Regions from separate parts of the Streptomonospora halophila genome, predicted to be linked through region 1. Evidence: predicted binding sites of a transcription regulator. Region 1 holds the regulator's gene; each other region holds the start of a gene.

Region 1 (5,028 bases):
GTCGTTTCGGGCGGGAGCCACGACCACCGGTTCGCCGAGTCCGGCGTGGCCGGTATCGGACGTCGCCACACCCCCGGACCTGTGCTCATTTGAGCGAAACCGATTGACTGTCGAGGGCAAACGGACATAATCAAAGAGGGCAACAATCAAACGGATCGGCAAATGCGGGCTCACACACATTGCGCCGGGTGCAGCGCCCCGGATCCAGCGCGCTTCCGACTGATCGCCGGCCCGTCCGTCCCCGATGCGGTCGCTGCGGATTCCGCGGCCCCGGCGGCCGCCACCGGGCGCCGCCCGCGGTTCGCCGCCGCGGCGGCCCCGACCGCCACCGCCGTTGAAGCACGGAGCAGGCCCGCATGATCCTGACCTGTACGCCCAACCCCAGCGTCGACCACACGCTCGAAGTGCCCGAGCTGCGCCTCGGCGGCATCCTGCGCATCAGGTCGCCTACCACAGAGGCGGGCGGCAAGGGGGTCAACGTCTCCCGCGCGCTGCGCGCGATGGGGCATGCGACCACCGCCGTGCTGCCGGTCGGCGGCGCGACGGGTGCCGAGCTCACCTCCCTGCTGGGCGACCTGCACCACGTCGCGGTGCCGATCGCCGGCACCACGCGCAAGAACTTCACGCTGGCCGAGGGCGACGGCACCACGACCAAGCTCAACAGCTCCGGCCCCGAACTGGCGCCGGAGGAGATCGACGGCCTGCTGGAGACGGTCGAGGCCGAGCTGGCGCGCGGCCCGGAGTGGCTCGTGGCCAGCGGAAGCCTGCCCATCGGTGCGCCGGTCGACTTCTACGCGCGCCTGGCCAAGCTGGCCGGCTCCCGCGGCGTGCCGCTCGCGCTGGACACCTCGGGCGAACCGCTGGAGGCCGCTGTCGCGGCGGGCGGCAACGCACTGCTCAAGCCCAACCGCGAGGAGCTGAGCGCGCTCGCGGGCCGGGATATGGAGACCGTCGGCGACGTCGCCCGCGCAGCAGGCACGGCCGTGGCCCGGGGCAACCGCGCGGTCCTGGTCACCCTGGGGCCGCACGGAGCCGTGCTCGCCGAGGCCGACGGCACCTGGTGGGGCCAGGGCCCGTCGGTCGTGCCGCGCAGCACCGTGGGCGCGGGCGACTGCGCGCTGGCGGGCTACCTCTCGGCCGACGGCTCGCCGGAGGGGCGCCTGCGCCGCGCCGTGGCCTGGGGCGCGGCGGCCGTCGCACTCCCCGGAACCACGGTGCCCGGCCCCGAGGACCTCCGTGCCGAGTCGGTGCGGGTGGTGGCCGACCCGCCCGCGTCCTGGCGCCTGGACGACCTGTAGCGACGCCGCGGGACGCGTCAGGCCGGCGTCCTCCCGGCGCGCCGGGCAGGGCACGTCGGCCGCCGGGGGCCGCGGCCCCCGGGGCGTTGCCACGGGCGCTCGGCCCGCGCCGACGCCGGTGCGGGCCGCCGACGGCGCCGTTCTGTCGCAACCCCCTGCCATGATCATTCCGTCATCGGGCAGTGGCCGCGACCGGGAGGAGGCCGAGCAGTGGACGCCGAGCAGGAACGCGGTCCCGCCGCCGCGCACCCCTTCCATCGCGCCGGGCCTGTCGCCCCCGCCCCGAACCGCGGACGGTGAGGGCGACGGTGGCTGCAGCGGCGGCGGAGGGCGCTCGGGCCGGTGCGGTGCCGCGGCCGCGGCACCGGCTAGAACTCGGGCATCACGAGTTCCTGGCCGGGCTCGATCTCGGACTCGCTGAGGCCGTTCGCCTTCACGATCTCGTGCACGGTGCTGCGCGGATCGTCGCCGGGACGCACACGTTCGGCGATCGACCACAGGGTGTCACCGTCGCGGACGACCACGGTGGGAGGCGCCTCCTCGTGCAGCGCCGACTCCGCGGGCGCCGGGCCCGTGGCGGAGGCTCCGGCGGTGCCCACGGCCAGCAGCAGGCCGGCCAGAAGGGCGGTCGCCAGCGCCGAGACCGCCGCGCCCACCACGACGCGCCCTCGGCGCGTGAGGCGCTCGTTCCACAGTTTGGCTGCGGCGCCGAGCACCGGAGCGGGGCGCGGTGCCGGGACGGCGGCCGGGCGCAGAGCCCGCGCCGGGGCCGGTGCCGCCTGCCGCGGACGCCGGGCCGCCCTCGGCGGGGCCGCCGCGGCGGCGCTCCACTCGGGCAGCTGCCGCGCCCAGTCGAACAGCGCGCCGTCGTGCGCTCCCGGGAACGGGTCGGCGCCGGAAGCGCCTTCGCGTTCGGCCTCCTCGGCCGGCGGCGCCTGCGGCGGGACCACGGACAGCCGCGCGCGCCGCGGCAGCCGGACGGCGGGCCCGCCGTCATCGGGTCGTGGGATGTCGGGCCAGGTCAAGGGGGATTCGAACGCAGTGGCGGATTGAGACGCTGACATAGTCATGGCCGCACAGTCCTCACCTTCGTACGCCAGTTCGTTAGAACTAACGTTCGATTCCTACCGCATTCGAGCGAATTTTTCAGCACCATCTCGAACGTTTGTTTGATATTGCCGTGTGCACGCAGTAACGTTGGACATGTTTCGCTGCGGTATCGGCGACGCCACGTTCAGTGGCTGAACACGCGCTACCGCTGCCGAACACTGATCGACCGGCTGGTCCCTCGAGTCGGGGGATCCGCCTGACGCCCGCCGATAGCCGCACCCAGAACAACCGACCGCCGAGGAGGCCGGCCGTGCCGGAGGAGAACCACGGAACCCAGGAACCTCACACGGGCGGGGGGTCCGTCACCGCGCTCCGGTCCGCTGCCGCTCCACCCGCCGATTCTCAGGACTCCGCTGACAGCGCCGAGGGGGCGCCGCAGCTCACCGCACGCCAGCAGAGCGTGCTGAACTGCATCCACCGCTATGTGCGGCAGCGCGGATATCCACCGTCCATCCGGGAGATCGGCGACGCGGTGGGGCTATCGAGCCCGTCCAGTGTGGCGCACCAACTGAAGGTCTTGCAACGCAAGGGCTACCTCTACCGCGACCAGAACCGCCCACGAGCGGTCGAAATCCGCATTCCGGGCCAGCCGCCGGTGCGCTCCTGGGACCAGCTGGAGGAGACCCCCGAGGCCGACGAGTCCCGCGCGACCGCGGTCCCGGTGGTCGGGCGCATCGCGGCGGGCGGCCCCATCCTGGCCGAGGAGTCCATCGAGGACGTCCTCACGCTGCCCAAGCAGCTCGTGGGCGAGGGCCGGCTGTTCATGCTCAACGTCGTCGGCGACTCGATGGTCGACGCCGCCATCACCGACGGTGACCTGGTCGTCGTCCGCCAGCAGCCCGAGGCCAACAGCGGCGACATCGTCGCGGCGATGCTCGACGACGAGGCCACGGTCAAGGCGTTCAAGCGCGACTCCGACCACGTGTGGCTACTGCCGCGCAACGACGAATACGAGCCCATCCTCGGCGACGACGCCACCATCCTGGGCAAGGTGGTGGCCGTGCTCCGGCGCGTGTGAGCCGCCGCCGCGTCGGCATAACGAGTTCGCCTCGCTTTGGCACGGGTTCGTGATCTTCGCTGTAGATCACGAACCCGTCGCCTTTTCGGAACCCAACGGTTATCCCTGACCCCGCCCGGCACCGGTTCCCGATCCCCCGCCCTACGCCGCGACGGCGGCTCCGCGCCAGGGACCAAAGGCCGAATCCTCGCGTGCCGCCCGCCGCTCAGGGCCGCCCGGCGCGCCGCACGCCGCCGATCCCCCGGCACACCCCGCACCCGCGGGCGCGGCGGGCACTACGGTAGGGACCATGCCCGTCCGCTCGCCCTTGCGCGCCGCCGCCGTCGCCGCGCTCCTGGCGGCCCTCCTGGCCACCGGCTGCAGCCCCGAAACCGACGACTCCGGGCCCGTCGAGCCGCCCGGCATCCGGCCGCAGCAGAGCGAGGTCACCTTCCGCAGCGGCCCCGACACCCTGCACGGCACCTTCGCCCTGCCACCCGGCGGCGGTGGCGACCTGCCCGCGGCGCTGATCGTCTCCGGCAGCGGCCCCACCGACCGCGACGGCAACAGCCCGGGGCGGCCCGACGCCGGCACGAACAAGAACTTCGCGCGCCTGCTGGCCGACATGGGGGTCGCCTCCCTGCGCTACGACAAGCTCGGCAGCGGCGAGACCGGCATGGCCTCGCGCGAGAAGGACGCCGCCGTCGGCTACGGCGTCTTCGCCCAGGAGGTCGCCGACGCCTACGCGCACCTGGCGTCGCGGCCCGAGGTCGACCCCTCGCGGCTCATCGTGCTGGGCCACAGCGAGGGCGCCCTGTTCGCGCTGCGCGCCCACGAGATCGTCGAGGAGCATCCGCCGCGCGCACTCGTCCTCGCCGCCCCGCCGGGCCGCCGCTACCTCGACGTCGTCGACCGGCAGATCACCGAGCAGGTCCGCAGGGCCGAGGCCGCCGGCTCCATGGACTACGCCGCGGCCGACCAGGCGCTCTCGGACGTGCGGACCGCCGTCGCCGGAATCCGCGACGGCGACGAACTGGAGGAGGCCGACCTCCCGCAGGGCTTCGGGGGCCTCTTCGCTCCCCGGTACCAGGACTTCCTGCGCCGCATCGACGCGATGGACCCCGTGCGCCTGGCGCGCGACCTGCCCGCCGGCACCGCAACGCTCGTCCTGTGGGGCACCGCCGACTCGCAGATCGCGCGCGGCGACGTCGACCGCCTGATGACCGGGCTGCCCGACGGCGAGCGGGCCGACATCCCCGGCGCCGACCACGTGTTCCGCAGGTACAGCGACGCGCCCGGGGCGGAGGCGCTCGACTCCCGGCGCCGCTTCTCCCCCGACGTGGCCCCCGCCCTGCGCACCTTCCTGGAGTCCGAGACCGGCCTCTAGCCGGGGTGTGTTCGATGATTGGCGGTTCAGCCGGAACACGGCGCCCGACCGGCACCGCGTACGCCCGGCAGTGGCGGGCGTGTGCGGCCACGGCCTCAGTAGTCGCCCTTTTCGATCTCGGCGGTGACGGCCCGGGCCAGGGACTCGGCGTTGGCCAGCGCCACGTCGGCGGGCATCGACTCACTGGCCTGGTAGTCGACCGCGGCGGTGTGGCAGGCCATCGTGTACAGGTTCGA
Region 2 (5,028 bases), on a different contig from region 1:
ACGGTTGCGTAGAAGCCCGCCTTGGTCAGCACCTCGACACCCGGCTGCAGTTCGCCCTGCATCTTGGACTCCTGCTGCTTGCGCTTCTGCTGCGGGCGCAGGATCAGCAGCCAGAAGACCAGTGCGATCAGCACGAACGGCAGGATCATCCCGAGGAGCCCGCCTTGTCCCTGGGCGCCATCGGCCAAAATTGTCTGAGCCAGCACGGGGTGTCCTTCCATCGTTTGTTCCGACCTTCGCGGCCGCGCCGCCACGCCGGTGGCGGGGCCGTGTCCGCGGCTGTCGCCGCCGCAGGTCAACGCTCCGCAGGCGGCGCGTGTTCCCATCGGCCGCACGCCCGTGGGCATCGTTGCCGTTTCGCAAGGTCCGGCACTCAGTTTACCTACCGGCGGTCCGGCTTCGCCCGGGCACTCACCGCGGTGTCGGCGGCCCGGTTCCGGAGCCGGGGGCCGGTGGGACCGGACCGGCTAGGAGCCGCTTGTTCCGGGCGCCTCGGCGGCGCGCGGGGCGGCCGCGCTGTCGGCGGCAGCGGCGGCGCCGAAGGCGGCGTCGGGGGGCGGCGCGATGCCCAAATGGCTCCAGGCGTCGGGGGTGGCGACCCGCCCGCGCGGGGTGCGGGCGACGAAACCGGAGCGCACGAGGAAGGGTTCGGCCACGACCTCGACCGTCTCGGGCTCCTCCCCCACCGCCACGGCCAGGGTTGACAGGCCCACCGGCCCGCCGCGGAACTTGCCGCACAGCGCCTCCAGCACCGCGCGGTCGAGGCGGTCCAACCCGTGACCGTCGACCTCGAACAGCGCGAGCGCCGCGCAGGCGGTGTCGCGGGTGAGGCGGCCGTCGCCGTGCACTTCGGCGTAGTCGCGCACCCGCCGCAGGAGCCGGTTGGCGATGCGGGGTGTGCCGCGCGAACGCCCGGCGATCTCGGCGGCGGCGTCGCCGTCGACCTCGACCCCCAGCAGGCCGGCCGAGCGGTGCAGGATGCGCTCCAGGTCGGCGGCGGCGTAGAAGTCCATGTGCGCGGTGAAGCCGAAGCGGTCGCGCAGCGGCGCGGGCAGCAGGCCCGCGCGGGTGGTGGCGCCGACCAGGGTGAAGGGGGCGACGTCCAGCGGGATGGCGGTGGCGCCGGGGCCCTTGCCCACCATCACGTCGACGCGGAAGTCCTCCATGGCGACGTAGAGCATCTCCTCGGCCGGACGCGCCATGCGGTGGATCTCGTCGAGGAACAGCACCTCGCCCTCGTGCAGGGTCGACAGGACGGCGGCGAGGTCGCCGGAACGCTCGATCGCCGGCCCCGAGCTGATGCGCAGCGGCGCCCCCAGCTCGGCGGCGATGATCATGGCCAGCGTGGTCTTGCCCAGGCCGGGCCCGCCCGACAGCAGCACGTGGTCGGGGGCGCGGCCGCGCCGCTGGGCGCCGCGCAGCACCAGGCTCAGCTGCTCGCGCACGCGCTCCTGGCCGACGAAGTCCTCCAGGAGCCGCGGCCGCAGCGCACCCTCAAGCGCGCGCTCGTCGGTGTCGGCGTCGGCCGAGACGGCGTCCCGCTCGTAGTCGCTCATGGTTTCGCCATTCCTAGGCGCGGCTCAGGCGGCGCAGGGCGCTGCGCAGCAGCACGGCCACATCGGGGGTGTCGGTGGCTTCGGAGGCGACGGCGTCGGCCGCGGCCTCGGCGTCCTTGGCCGACCAGCCCAGGTTGACCAGGCCCGAGACCACCTGCGGACGCCACGGCGCCTCGGGGGCGGGTGCGGCGCCGTACTCGGCGAGGGCGGGGTCGGCGGCCGGGGGCGGGCCGAGCTTGTCGCGCAGTTCCAGAGCGATGCGCTGGGCGCCCTTGGGACCGATGCCCGAAACCCGGGTGAGGGCGGCGGTGTCCTCGGCGGCCACGGCGGCGCGCAGTGCGTCGGGGGTGTGCACCGCCAGGATGCCCAGCGCCAGCCGCGGCCCCACACCGCCGGCCTGCTGCAGGCGCTCGAACACGTCGCGCTCGTCGTCGTCGGCGAAGCCGTAGAGGGTCAGCGAGTCCTCGCGCACCACCAGGGAGGTGGCGACGGTGGCGTGCTCGCCCACCCGCAGTCCGGCGAGGGTCGCCGGTGTGCAGTGCACCGTCATGCCGACACCCCCGACCTCGATCACGGCGGTGCCGCCGGCGCGGGCGGCCACCCGGCCGCTGAGGAACGCGATCACTGCGAAGGTCACCTTCCCTGGGGGTCGGGGGCGCGGCGCGAGCGACGCGCGAGCTCGACCTTGCGGGCGAAGTCCTGCTGGGCCCGGGCGATGCGGTCCTGGGCGCCGCCGCGCCAGATGTGGCAGATGGCCAGGGCGAGCGCGTCGGCGGCGTCGGCGGGTTTGGGCGCGGCGTCGAGGCCGAGCAGCCGCGCGACCATGGCCTGGACCTGCGCCTTGTCGGCCCGGCCGCTTCCGGTGATGGCGGCCTTGGCCTCGCTGGGCGTGTGCAGCGCGACCGGCAGCCCGCGGCGCGCGGCGCAGGTGATGGCGATCGCGCTGGCCTGCGCGGTGCCCATGACCGTGCTGACGTTGTGCTGGGCGAAGACCCGCTCGACGGCGACGGCGTCGGGGGCGTGGTCGTCGAGCCAGCGCTCGACGCCGCGCTCCACGCCCAGCAGCCGCTCGGCGAGGTCGCTCCCGGGGTCGGTGCGCACCACGCCGGCGGCGGCCAGCGTCAGCGAGCGGCCGACGGAGCCGTCGACGACCCCCACCCCGCACCGGGTCAGCCCGGGGTCGACCCCCAGCACGCGCATGGTCGGCGGCTCCCTTCCGGCCCGGGCCTCGAACGTCCGTTCGCAGAGCCTACCGCCCGCAGGCCCCACCGCGCTCGGGGGACACGGGTCGGGGGCGGGGGTGCGCCGGGGACGCCCGGGCTACATGCCGTTGCGGGAGCGGATCGCAGTGAGGTCCTCGCTGATGCGGAACAGCACGATCAGCACCTCCAGGCCCACGCGGGTGAGCAGCGCCGCCACGGCGCCGCCGACCAGGGAGCCCAGCAGCGTGAGCAGCCCGGTCAGGGGGCTGAAGCCCATCAGCCCGAAGGAGCTGACGACGCCGCTGAGGGTGACGATGGCGATCAGCACCAGCCAGAGGACGAACAGGACGTGGATGATCCGGGTGGTGACGAAGCTGCGGAACCGCAGGTCGAACAGCGCGGCGAAGAAGCCGGCGCCGTCGGCCGCGGGAGGCGGTGCGGCGGGTGCGGGTCCCCCGGGGCCGCCGTAGGGCTGCTGGGGCGGCTGCTGCCAGCCCTGCTGGGGCCCCGATGCGCCGGGCGACGGAGGCGTGCCCGGCTGCCCCGGCTGCGGTCCCGGGTAGCCGCCGGCGCCGGAGGGGCCCGGGGTGTCCGGGCCGGGCTGTCCGTACTGGCCGCCGTAGTCGGGGCGGCCGGGCTCGTAGGGGTTCTCGCCGGGGGGATTCATCAGGAGCTTTCCTCACGGGGGGCGGTGCTGACTGCTTCGGCGAGTGGCCACTCTATCGCGCGCGGCGAGGGGGCGCCGGGCTGTCGGATGAGGCGGGGGCCGCGGCCGGCACCCGGGCGCGGGCCCGCCGGGCGGCGGGGGCGAAACGCCGCACGCCCCGTGTCCGGTCTCCGGGTGCGGGGCGTGCGGCGAAGGTGTGTGCGGCGCGGGCGCTAGCCGATCTTCGCCATGATCTCGTCGGGGATGTCGACGTTGGTGAAGACGTTCTGCACGTCGTCGGAGTCCTCCAGGGCGTCCACGACGCGCATGACCTTCTTGGCGTCCTCCTCGCCCACCTGCACCTCGACGCTGGGCAGGAAGGAGGTGTCGGCCGAGTCGTAGTCGATGCCGGCCTCCTGCAGGGCGGTGCGCACGTTGACGAGCTCGCCGGGCTCGCTGACGATCTCGAAGGACTCGCCCAGGTCGTTGACGTCCTCGGCGCCGGCCTCGACCACGGCGAGGGTGACGTCGTCCTCGCTGACGCCCTCCTTGGACACCAGCACGACGCCCTTGCGGCTGAAGAGGTAGGACACCGAGCCGGCGTCGGCCATCGAACCGCCGTTGCGGGTGACCGCCACGCGCACCTCCGAGGTGGCGCGGTTGCGGTTGTCGGTGAGGCACTCGACGAGCAGGGCGACGCCGCCCGGGGCGTATCCCTCGTACATGACGGTCTGCCACTCGGCGCCGCCGGCCTCCTCGCCGGAGCCGCGCTTGCGGGCGCGCTCGATGTTGTCGAGCGGGACCGAACTCTTCTTCGCCTTCTGGATGGCGTCGAACAGGGTGGGGTTGCCCTCCGGGTCCCCGCCGCCCGTGCGCGCCGCCACCTCGACGTTCTTCACCAGCTTGGCGAAGAGCTTGCCGCGCTTGGCGTCGATGGCGGCTTTCTTGTGCTTGGTGGTGGCCCACTTGGAGTGGCCGCTCATGCCTGTCCTTTCACCATGTCGACAAAGAGCCGGTGTATCCGCGGGTCACCGGTGAGTTCGGGATGGAAAGAGGTAGCCAGCAGGCCGCCCTGTCGTACCGCCACGATCCTACCGGCCCGCTCACCGTAGGCGATCTGGCCGAGGACGCGCACGCGCTCGCCGACGGCCTCGACCCAGGGCGCGCGGATGAAGACCGCCTCGAAGGGGTCGCCCCCGACGCCGTCGAGGTCGATGCCCGCCTCGAAGGACTCGGTCTGGCGCCCGAAGGCGTTGCGCCGCACCGTGATGTCGAGCCCGCCCAGGGTCTGCTGGTCCGCGGCGCCGTCGAGGATGCGGTCGGCCAGCAGGATCATGCCGGCGCAGGTCCCGTAGGCGGGCATGCCGTCGCCGATGTGCTTGCGCAGCGGCTCGACGAGGTCGTAGCGCGCGGCGAGCTTGGACATCGTGGTGGACTCCCCGCCGGGCAGGACCAGCCCGTCGACCCGGTCGAGGTCCTCGGGGTGGAGGACGGGGACGGCCGGGACGCCGAGTCCGCCGAGCACGCGCAGGTGCTCGGCGGTGTCGCCCTGCAGGGCGAGAACGCCGACGGTGGGTGTCGCGGACACGTGCTTCCTCGCTTCGGTGGCTCTCGGTCGCCGGTG
Region 3 (5,028 bases), on a different contig from region 1:
TGGTCAACCACTACCCGCTCGTGCGCGAACCCACCGACGTCCTCTACTACCCCGAGTTCGCCCAGTGGTGCGGCAGCGTCCACACCGCCGGATGGCACCTCAAGTACGACGCCGCCGCGGTCGTCTACGGCCACCTGCACATCCCTCGGACCACCTACCACGACGGGGTCCGGTTCCAGGAGGTCTCGGTGGGATACCCGCGCGAGTGGCGGCGCCGCCCGGTCCCCGACAACCGCCTCTACCAGGTGTTCCCCGCACCGGCGGAGGGCTAGCGGCCCGTCCCGGCGGGCGCCCGCTCTCCGGCCCGCCGGGCGGATCCCCCGGTGGCCGGTCCGACAGGAGCTTGAGGGGGGCCTCAGTCCGCGGGCGCGGGCTCCGCGGCGCCGCGGAGCCCGGCCGCTGAGCGGACGAGTGACGCGACCTCCGGTGAGCGGCTGCTCGGCGGCCACGCGATCACCGTGGTGACGTCCGGCGCGTCGGCGACGGGCACCGCGACGTGCTCGGGCCACTGCCAGGCGCGGCTGGAGGCGGGGATGACCAGCAGCGTCCTGCCCAGCGCAACGAGCTGAGCGAGCTGCGACTGGGTGTGCACCTCCGGTCCGGGCCCCTCCGGGTAGGACCCGTCGAGCCGGGGCCAGCGAGCCAGCGGCAGGTCCGGCACGTCGCGGACATCGGCCAGGGTGAGCCGGTCGCGCGAGGCGAGCGGATGCCCCGCGGGAAGGAGCGCGATCTGGCCTTCGACGTAGAGGTCCTCGGTGTCGAACCCGGCGAGGTCGTCGAAGGGCCGGTGCATGAGGGCCGCGTCGGCGCGCCCGTCGCGGAGCAGCCGCGCCTGCTCGCCGACCTCGCACAGCAGAACCTCGACCGATGGCGCTTCGGGATCGCTCGCGAGCGCGTCGAGGAGCCGCTGCAGCAGCTCGTGGGACGCTCCGGCCTTGGTCACGAGCACCAGCCGCCGCGTCGGATCCCCGGCACGCCGCGTCCGATGCGCGGCGGCCGCGACCGCGTCGAGGGCCGCTCGGGCCTCGCGGAGCAGCACGCTGCCGGCGTAGGTCAGCGCCGCTCCCCGGCGGTCCCGGTCGAAGAGCCGGACGCCGAGCCGCTGCTCCAGCCGGCGGATCGCGCGCGAGAGCGGCGGCTGCGCGATCCCCAGCCGAACGGCGGCGCGTGCGAAGTGCAGCTCCTCGGCAACGGCGACGAAGTACCGCAGCTCGCGGGTCTCGAGATCGTCCACGTGCGGAGCCTACCGCCTGATACCGGGCGAGTATCACAGCCGAGCGAATCGGTCTTGGACGGCGAGCGCGGGGCTCGCCGAGTATTGGTCCCGTGAACGACACGAAGACCGCGCTGGTCACCGGCGCGAACAAGGGAATCGGCTTCGCCATCGCACAGGGCCTGGGAGCGGCCGGCTTCACGGTCGCCGCGGGCGCGCGCGACGACGCCAGGCGCGAGCAGGCCGTCGACCGCCTGCGTGCCGCGGGCGCCGACGCGTTCGGGGTCGCCCTCGACGTCACCTCAGACGACAGCGTCGCCGCCGCGGCCGCGGCCGTCGAGAAGGCGGCGGGACGGCTCGACGTGCTCGTCAACAACGCGGGCATCTCCGGCCGGACCGGCGACGGCATACAGGACCCGACGACGCTCGACCTCGACGTCGTCCGCACCGTCATCGAGACGAACGTGCTCGGGGTCGTCCGGGTGACGAACGCGCTTCTCCCGCTGCTCCGCCGCGCCGACTCGCCGCGCATCGTCAACATGTCGAGCAACATGGGTTCGCTGACACTGCAGACCGGTCCGATCCTGGCCGCGTACGCACCGTCGAAGTCGATGCTCAACAGCCTCACGGCGCAGTACGCCCGCCGGCTCGCCGACACGAACGTCATCGTGAACGCCGCCTGCCCCGGCTACGTCGCGACCGACTTCACCGGCTTCAACGCGCCGCGGACGCCCGAGCAGGGTGCCGCGATCGCGATCCGGCTCGCCACCCTGCCCGACGACGGACCGCGCGGCGGCTTCTTCGACGACGAGGGCGCCGTCCCCTGGTGACTCCGGACGGGCGGGAGCGAAGGCGCCGGCCCGCATTTGCGCCGCCCTCCCGGCCATCACCGCGCCGCAAAGTTCCGCAGTTCACGCGGCGCCCACTCGGCGGTCGAAACCCCGGCCTCACGGCCCCCGCGGCCCGGAGCGCGCGTGCGGCCGTGAAGCGCCTCGTCACAGGCCTGTGGACGGCCACTGGACACGCATTCGAACCTGTGTTCGTATTGAGGGTATGCGATGGGAATCCTTGCGTGACCAGCACGACGAGCCCGCGCTGTTCGAGCGCGCGGACGTCGCGCCCGAGCCCTCCGGCGCCGGGCGCGGCACCGGGCGGGCCGGGCTGGCCGATCCCGGACCCGGGCCGGTCCTCGGCGGCGACGGCGGCGACGCCGTGGCCGTCGAGATCCGCGCCCGATCGATCATCAACCGCGTCCCCGGCGAGGCCGCGGTCCCGTTCCGCTGGACTGTCAACCCCTATCGGGGCTGCAGCCACGCCTGCGTCTACTGCCTGTCCGGCGACACCCCGATCCTCATGGCAGACGGCCGGACCAGACCGCTGGCGGAGATCAGGGTCGGCGATCGGATCTACGGGACGCGCCGCGCGGGCGGCCGCCGGCGCTACACACCCACGACGGTGCAGGCGCATTGGACGACGGTGAAGCGCGCCTACCGCATCACGCTGGCCGACGGCACGGTGCTGGTGGCCAGCGGCGACCACCGGTTCCTCACCGGCCGCGGCTGGACATACGTCGCCGGAGGCGCCTCCGGCCACCGCCGCCGGCCGCACCTGACCGAAGGGACCGGACTGCTGGGCACGGGCCGCTACGCGGATCCGCCCGAGGGCGCCGGCGCCTACAGGAGGGGCTATCTCTGCGGGATCCTCCGCGGCGATGCGCCTCCCGGCGGTTCCGGCCATCCGGGAACGAAGCGTCCGGCCGACGGAGCCCGCGTGTTCCGACTCCGCCGGGCGCTCGCCGACGGCGAAGCGGCGGATCGCGCCGCAGGCTGCCTCGCCGGTCTCGGCGTGAGCGCGGTCCGCTTCGACCCCGCCGCCGCGCCGGAGAACCGGCGAGCGATCACGGCGATCCGCACCGCGCAGGGCACCTCGTCCGAGCGCATGTCCGAGATCGTGGAATGGCCGGTCGCACCGTGCGACGAATGGCGCAAGGGGTTCCTCGCGGGGGCGTTCGACGCCGAAGGCGACTGTTCCGGAGGCGTCCTCCGCATCTCCAGCGCCGACAGCGAGATCATCGCGGCGGTCGGCCTGAGCATGAAGCACTTCGGCTTCGAGCACACCGTCGAGGGACCCGCCGCGGTGTCGGGCGCGCAGGTCGTGCGGCTCACCGGAGGACTGCGCGAGCGGCTGCGGTTCCTCCAGACGACGGACCCCGCGATCACTCGAAAGCGCGGTATCGACGATGCCGCACTCGAGTCGGACCCCCGGCTCGACGTCGTCTCGATCGAGGACACCGGCGAACTACGCACGCTGTACGACATCACGACCGGAACGGGGGACTTCCTCGCGAACGGCGTGGTGAGCCACAACTGCTTCGCCCGGCGCACGCACGAGTATCTGGACCTCGACTCCGGACACGACTTCGACTCCAAGATCATGGTCAAGGTCAACGCCGGCGAGCTGCTGCGGCGCGAGCTGGCCAACCCGCGGTGGGCGGGCGAGCCGATCGCGATGGGCACCAACACCGACCCCTACCAGCGGGCCGAGGGCCGCTACCGGCTGATGCCGCAGATCATCGCGGCCCTGCGCGACTTCGCCAACCCGTTCTCCGTCCTCACCAAGGGGCGGCTCATCCTGCGCGATCTCGACCTGCTCGAACAGGCGGCCCGGGTCACCGACGTGGGCCTGGCGGTGTCGGTCGGCTCCCTCGACGAGGACGTATGGCGCACCGTCGAGCCCGGCACCCCGCGCCCCGCCTCGCGGTTGGACGTCGTCCGCCGGTGCGCCGACCGCGGGCTGAGCTGCTCCGTGCTGATGGCGCCGATCCTGCCCGGCCTGACCGACTCCGCCGAGCAGATCGAGGCGACCGTCGCCGCGATCGCCGAGTCCGGCGCCGCGAACGTCACCCCGATCCTGCTGCATCTGCGCCCCGGCGCGCGCGAGTGGTACATGCGGTGGCTCGCACGCGAGTACCCGCACCTGGTGCCGCGCTACCGCGAGCTGTACCGCCGCGGCGCCTACGCTCCCAAGCCCTACCGCGACCTGGTCGGCGCGCGCGTGCGCGACGCCGCACGCCGCCACGGCCTGCTGCGCCCCGACAGCGGCGACCCGCCGCGCCACCGCCCCGCACCGGCCGACGGCTCCGCTTCGGCGAGGTCCGACGGCGGCCGCGCCCCCGGCGGCGAGCAGCTGACCCTGCTCCAGTGACACGCACGCGAAACGGCGGATCCCCCACGGGCTCAGGCTCGGCCGAACTCGTCGCAGGTGGCGTGGACGTACCCCGCGGACTCCGGCGTCGCCACGTCCAGGTCCCGCAGCACCGCCGAGACCCCGAGGTCGCCGAAGGAGCAGGCGGCGGGCATGTCCTGCTCGCGGTACTCCACGTCCAGCACCCGGTCCGGATACGCGCCGGCGTAGACGTCGCACTCGTTCCAGCGGCCGCACTCCTCGGTGACCGCGAAGTCGAAGCCGGCCACGGGACCGCCGTCCGCGTCCCGGATCAGCTCTGCCGCGTTCTTCTGCCCGGCCGCCAGGCCTTCGCGGTGGGCGCGGGCCGTCAGCAGCTCGGCGAACCCGACCGCGTCCGCGCGGTCGAGCAGCGACTCCGAACGCGTCCACGAGTCCAGGTTGTCCAGCTCCACGGCGTCGAACCCGTCCTGAGCGCAGCCCCGGATCCACGCGCCGACGACCTCCGCGGCCGCTTCGCGCTTGTCCGCGGTCGAGATGTCGATCAGCGCCTCGTCCCAGTCGGAGTCGACGACCAACTCGCCGTCGGCGTCGCGCAGCAGCAGGTCGGGACGGTCCTCGCGCCACTGGTC

Evidence for each region. The regulator LexA, encoded in region 1, represses DNA repair genes until DNA is damaged. The targets are predictions, from matches to a motif close to TCGAACANNTGTTCGA.
Region 2: a site for LexA is predicted at 2,785-2,800, ahead of ruvC (crossover junction endodeoxyribonuclease RuvC). Genes of this name have one in related genera too.
Region 3: a site for LexA is predicted at 2,242-2,257, ahead of ABEA15_RS12720 (intein-containing Rv2578c family radical SAM protein). Genes of this name have one in related genera too.

The regions. Positions count from the first base shown of each region.
Region 1 covers NZ_BAABIK010000017.1:37,861-42,888, forward strand. Annotated here, with positions in the region: gene ABEA15_RS15355 (1-phosphofructokinase family hexose kinase) at 357-1,298, shown strand; gene ABEA15_RS15360 (LysM peptidoglycan-binding domain-containing protein) at 1,667-2,323, opposite strand; gene lexA (transcriptional repressor LexA) at 2,659-3,426, shown strand; gene ABEA15_RS15370 (alpha/beta hydrolase family protein) at 3,716-4,792, shown strand; gene ABEA15_RS15375 (hypothetical protein) at 4,888-5,028, opposite strand, start outside.
Region 2 covers NZ_BAABIK010000020.1:49,249-54,276, reverse strand. Annotated here, with positions in the region: gene yajC (preprotein translocase subunit YajC) at 1-221, opposite strand, end outside; gene ruvB (Holliday junction branch migration DNA helicase RuvB) at 468-1,556, opposite strand; gene ruvA (Holliday junction branch migration protein RuvA) at 1,570-2,181, opposite strand; gene ruvC (crossover junction endodeoxyribonuclease RuvC) at 2,190-2,756, opposite strand; gene ABEA15_RS17325 (DUF4282 domain-containing protein) at 2,877-3,425, opposite strand; gene ABEA15_RS17320 (YebC/PmpR family DNA-binding transcriptional regulator) at 3,638-4,387, opposite strand; gene pdxT (pyridoxal 5'-phosphate synthase glutaminase subunit PdxT) at 4,384-4,992, opposite strand.
Region 3 covers NZ_BAABIK010000013.1:46,664-51,691, forward strand. Annotated here, with positions in the region: gene ABEA15_RS12705 (metallophosphoesterase family protein) at 1-272, shown strand, start outside; gene ABEA15_RS12710 (LysR family transcriptional regulator) at 356-1,234, opposite strand; gene ABEA15_RS12715 (SDR family oxidoreductase) at 1,318-2,043, shown strand; gene ABEA15_RS12720 (intein-containing Rv2578c family radical SAM protein) at 2,267-4,417, shown strand; gene ABEA15_RS12725 (endo alpha-1,4 polygalactosaminidase) at 4,450-5,028, opposite strand, start outside.